2 regions of the Pelagibaculum spongiae genome follow, and region 1 is predicted to be linked to the other one. Evidence: predicted binding sites of a transcription regulator. Region 1 holds the regulator's gene; the other holds the start of a gene.
What was found. The regulator LexA, encoded in region 1, represses DNA repair genes until DNA is damaged. The targets are predictions, from matches to a motif close to TACTGTNTANNTANACAGTA.
Positions count from the first base shown of each region.

Region 2: the regulator LexA is predicted to act here: its motif matches at 980-999, upstream of DC094_RS18810 (YebG family protein).

Region 1 is NZ_QDDL01000003.1:127,770-130,166, forward strand. It holds gene thiI (tRNA uracil 4-sulfurtransferase ThiI) at 1-864, opposite strand, end outside; gene lexA (transcriptional repressor LexA) at 1,039-1,650, shown strand; gene rmf (ribosome modulation factor) at 1,825-1,998, opposite strand; gene DC094_RS09495 (hypothetical protein) at 2,194-2,397, opposite strand, start outside.
Region 2 is NZ_QDDL01000011.1:44,606-47,002, forward strand. It holds gene DC094_RS18805 (sensor domain-containing diguanylate cyclase) at 1-536, opposite strand, end outside; gene DC094_RS18810 (YebG family protein) at 657-938, opposite strand; gene tsaB (tRNA (adenosine(37)-N6)-threonylcarbamoyltransferase complex dimerization subunit type 1 TsaB) at 1,086-1,778, opposite strand; gene DC094_RS18820 (hypothetical protein) at 1,847-2,397, opposite strand, start outside.

The DNA of each region.
Region 1 (2,397 bases):
GCCGGTCACTATACAATCTAGCTTCAAACGATCTGCAATTTTATTGGCTGCCCGGTACATCATCCGCTTAAGGATCACACCCATTTGCGAATTTTCAACTCGAGTTAAAATCTCAGCGACTACACCTTCAAAAGGTACCGAAACAAACTTCACTCGATGCGAACTAGAGTACTTTTCCCATAATTGATGAGAAACCTGCTTAACACCAACTTCGTGAGCTCGGCCGCCAAGGTTGAAAAAGCAAAAATGCGTCTGCAAACCACGGCGGTTAACCAAATAACTGGCAACACCAGAATCAAAACCACCTGAAATCAGCGATAGCACAGCATCTTGAGTACCCAGCGGGAAACCACCCAAACCTGGCTGCTGCTGCTGAACCATAAAGCATTGCTGGCCAACAATTTCCATTTTGATCGTAATATCAGGTTTTTTCAGTTTAACACCAACCGCTTCGGTCAACTGATTTAAACCACCACCTACTTGGCGTTCAACATCAATGGAGCTAAAAGCGTGGTGATTACCAGTACGCTTCACCCGAAGGCAGAAGGTTTTTCCTTTGAGCACTTCGGTATAGTGCGGCAATGCAAGCTGCAAGATATCGTCGATGGTTTCAAAGTCATGCGGGAACACCCGCAGGAAACTTCCAATGCCTGGGGTGCAAGAAAGCACCTGCTCTGCGGCTTCCTGATGCTGTTCGACAACACCGTCAACATCGAGCCGATCCCAGTTACCAGAGACTTTGATTTCTGGGTCGATTCGCTTGAGCTGTACATTCAAATTGCTTTTCAGCTGTTGAATGAAACGCTTTCGAACCGGTTTACTTTTAATGGTTATCTCTGGAAATAGTTTGATCAGGTACTTCATGAATTATCCGCGGGCCTATGATTAGCCAATACAGGTGACAAGCAAGCGGGCGATTATAGCTAAAGCTGGGTCATGTCCCAAACTTCCCTTGATAAAAATAGACTCAACACAACTTTGCGCTCGACCCAACTACTGAATATAATAACAGCACTGTTTTAATACTCAGGTACCAACATGCTGAAGTTAACTCACAGGCAGCAGCAAATCCTTGATGTAATCAAGCAAAACCTTCAGCTGACTGGCTTCCCTCCAACCCGGGTTGAAATTGCCCAACATTTTGGTTTTCGTTCTGCCAATGCTGCAGAAGAACATTTAAAGGCTTTGGCTAAAAAAGGCGCTATCGAACTGTTGGCTGGCACATCTCGCGGCATTCGATTGTTGGGCGATCACCAACATGACCCAGACGAAACCTTACCATTAGTAGGCAAGGTTGCCGCAGGCCAGCCTATTTTGGCCGCTGAGCATGTCGAGCAAAGAATTCAAGTAAACCCTGGAGTATTTCGCTCAAAACCAGATTTTTTATTACGAGTAGAAGGCTTAAGCATGCAAGACATTGGCATTCTTGACGGTGACTTATTGGCAGTGCGCCAGGCTCAAACTGCACTCAATGGCCAAATTGTTGTCGCTCGTATTGAAGAAGATGTCACCGTAAAGCGATTTGAAAAAACCGGCAAGCAAATTTTACTGCACCCGGAAAACAAAGATTTCGATGTGATCAAGGTTTCCCCTAAAACCGCTTTTGCGATTGAAGGTATCGCAATTGGTGTGATCCGGGATTTCTCTTAATCGATTGAAGGTGTTTTTTAGGTTTACTAGTAGCGATAGGATAAATGATCTTATTGACAAGCTAAACTTCGAGCTAGTTAGAACAGAATAAGCAAAGCCACAGAAATCAAAAAGGCCGCATCTAGCGGCCTTTTTGGTTAAAAAATTAAGTTTTAATATTAAACAGTGACACCGTCACTCTAAACCATGAGATAGATTTTCTTTGGCTTGTCGCCATCCCACCATCCAGTTGTGTCGAACATTGACTGACCCAGCATACGGACAAGCTTCTTTGGACATACCGACCAAGCCTGCATGATACCCTTTACTCCAAGCTCTTTGCGTGCGATCCCGCTTATGTGTCTTCATGCTTTCCATTTCCTCCTCAGGGTTGGCATTAAACACGCATCAGGTCGTTTTGGTTTAGCTAGGTACAGCAATGTCACTTGTTATTGTTGTAGCGCTGGCAAACCACATTTACCCGATACAACTACCTCAAGGCAGCCTTTTAAAGTTAGACCAAACCTTGAGGTAGAAAAAACCGGCCAGCTATTGAGTGTTACATCATTTTAAAAATTTACGACGTCTCAAACAGACTGCCAACCAACCAGCAAAAATCATTAGCCCGCCTGCCGCGCCACCACCCGAATCATTTAGCGGCTTCTCCGGGACACACACTTGAGGTGCTGAAGGCGCAGTAGGGTCGTTGTCATTTGCACGGGTCAAACGAACGCTAAATACTTTGCCTTGTAAGCTGTCATCGGCTGC
Region 2 (2,397 bases), on a different contig from region 1:
ATTGATAACCCTGGCAATGAGCAATTGTCATTATTCAAATCAGAAGATTCAACCACTAAACCGGAAACATAATCGAAAAGAATCGAATCACAACCGGCAACTTGTTTTAACAACGTTAGCAGCATGGCGGAGTATTTAGCTAAATCGGTGACAGAAACCTTTTTAAACCAACCATTGTGTTCGGAAAACAGTTGGTTTTTCTCAATATTAAACCAAATGAAATAGATGTCATCTACGTTTTGATAGTGACATTTTAGATTTAATTGATAACCTTCACATTCCACTTCACACGTGGCATGAAAATCGACATTTGAATTCCTAGCATCACCTTGATGCTTTTGATGGGTAAAATCTTCAAGCAATTGCCGACACAAATTTATCTGCCCAGCGCTACCCAGCAGTATTTCAGCAAGAGGGTTGCTTGACGATACAACAGGAGTGTTGGATTGGAAATTACAGGCGATGTCTGCTGATGCTTGTTCACGAGAACCAACATTTTTAGCATTTATGATTGGATATTTTTTTCTTGTCGTCATATTGAATGATCTGTCATCATTATTTTCTATAACTCGCTTAAATTGATTGTATGCCTAATTAAGCAAAAGACATAAAAAAGCCGCAGCGATATTGCTACGGCTTTTCCAATCAACCAACGATTATGCACTCTTTACCAATTTTGCTGGCTTAGGTGCCGACGCAGGCTTTTTCTCTTTCTGGCCTTTAAGTATGGCCACAGCCTGCTCTGCATGCTCCGCTAGGTACATACCTAACTCTTCTTGCAGATCTTCATTTAACTCTAAACCTGATTGATCAAGGAATTCTGAGAACTTCTCAGCAATTTCCAGCTGACGATCATAAGCATCTGCTTCTTTTTTGCTGCTGAAAGCCTTCATCTCTACACCATTTCTTTCGACGATATAGCGAACAATTACAGCCATAACGATAACTCCCGGTTGTCGCTTACCTAAAAAATCTTTTTTACTGTACAAAAAAACAGGAGAAAGTAAAGTTAAACCAGACACAAAACTAGAAATAGTTTTAAATTGCCATTAGTTGTAACTGGAAACGTAAATTCTACTTTTGCATTACTGCTGGTCTAATTTTTTCCAGGTCACCTCGTTGCGTAAATATACTGGCAATAAATCAGCGGCTGACATCGGCTGAGTATTGTCCAACAGCGGGAAAATATCGACAGCTGAAGGCAAACGATTTTCTGTTTCAGAAGTCACATCCTTCGGTAACGCCTGCTTACATACATTCCAGCCAGTGCCGCAGACCAGCGCCTGCGAGACAACGTCTAAATTAGGTAACGCTTCAGGCTTGAATACTCCAGATTGCACTTCAAGCTGCAATTGCCCATTCTGAATTTGATAACCCGCTAAGTACACTTCACCCATTCGAGCATCTAAAACAGATAAAATACTTTTTACTTGTGGATTTTCTACATAAGCACCTTGAGCAATAACATCCAAAGTATTTACCGCATAAACAGGAATATCCAACCCAAATGCAATACCTTGAGCAAAAGAGACACCCAATCGAACACCGGTAAATGCTCCGGGGCCCGCCGTAACCGCTAAAGCCTTTAAATCCTTTTTATCAATTGCTGCTTCAGCAATAACTTGATCAACCATTTCCAACATTACTTTTGAATGTGATCGCGGCACAACCTGAAACCGGGAATATATTTTCCCATCAACCTGCAATGCTACAGAACAAGCATCGGTACAACACTCAAGCGCCAGAATAGGCCCATTAACTAATTTAGAAACTGTCATTTTTATTAACCACATAAAAAAGCCGCCGCCCTCAATAAGGACGGCGGCTATAAAGTAAAATTACAGAATTATTCTGTCAATTCACCTTGTACGGGCGCTGCTGGCTCGCTTTTCACTTCAGGCTTAGCAGCCTTTGGTGGACGACCGCGACGCTTAGGTGCTGCCTTAGGTGCTGCTTTATCAGCTGCTGCCTTAGGTGGACGACCGCGACGCTTAGGCTCTGCTTTAGGTGCTGCTTTATCTGCTGCGGCTTTAGCTGGACGACCGCGACGCTTAGGCTCTGCTTTAACAGCGGCTTTATCAGCTGCGGCTTTAGCTGGACGACCGCGACGCTTAGGTTCTGCCTTAGGTGCTGCTTTATCAGCTGCTGCCTTAGGTGGACGACCGCGACGCTTAGGCTCTGCCTTAGGTGCTGCTTTATCAGCTGCGGCCTTAGCTGGACGACCGCGACGCTTAGGCTCTGCCTTAGGTGCTGCTTTGTCAGCTGCGGCCTTAGGTGGACGACCGCGACGCTTAGGTGCTTCTGCTACTGCTTTATCAGCTGCTGCTTTAGGTGGACGACCGCGACGCTTAGGCTCCGCCTTAGTTGCTGCTTTATCAGCTGCTGCCTTAGGTGGAC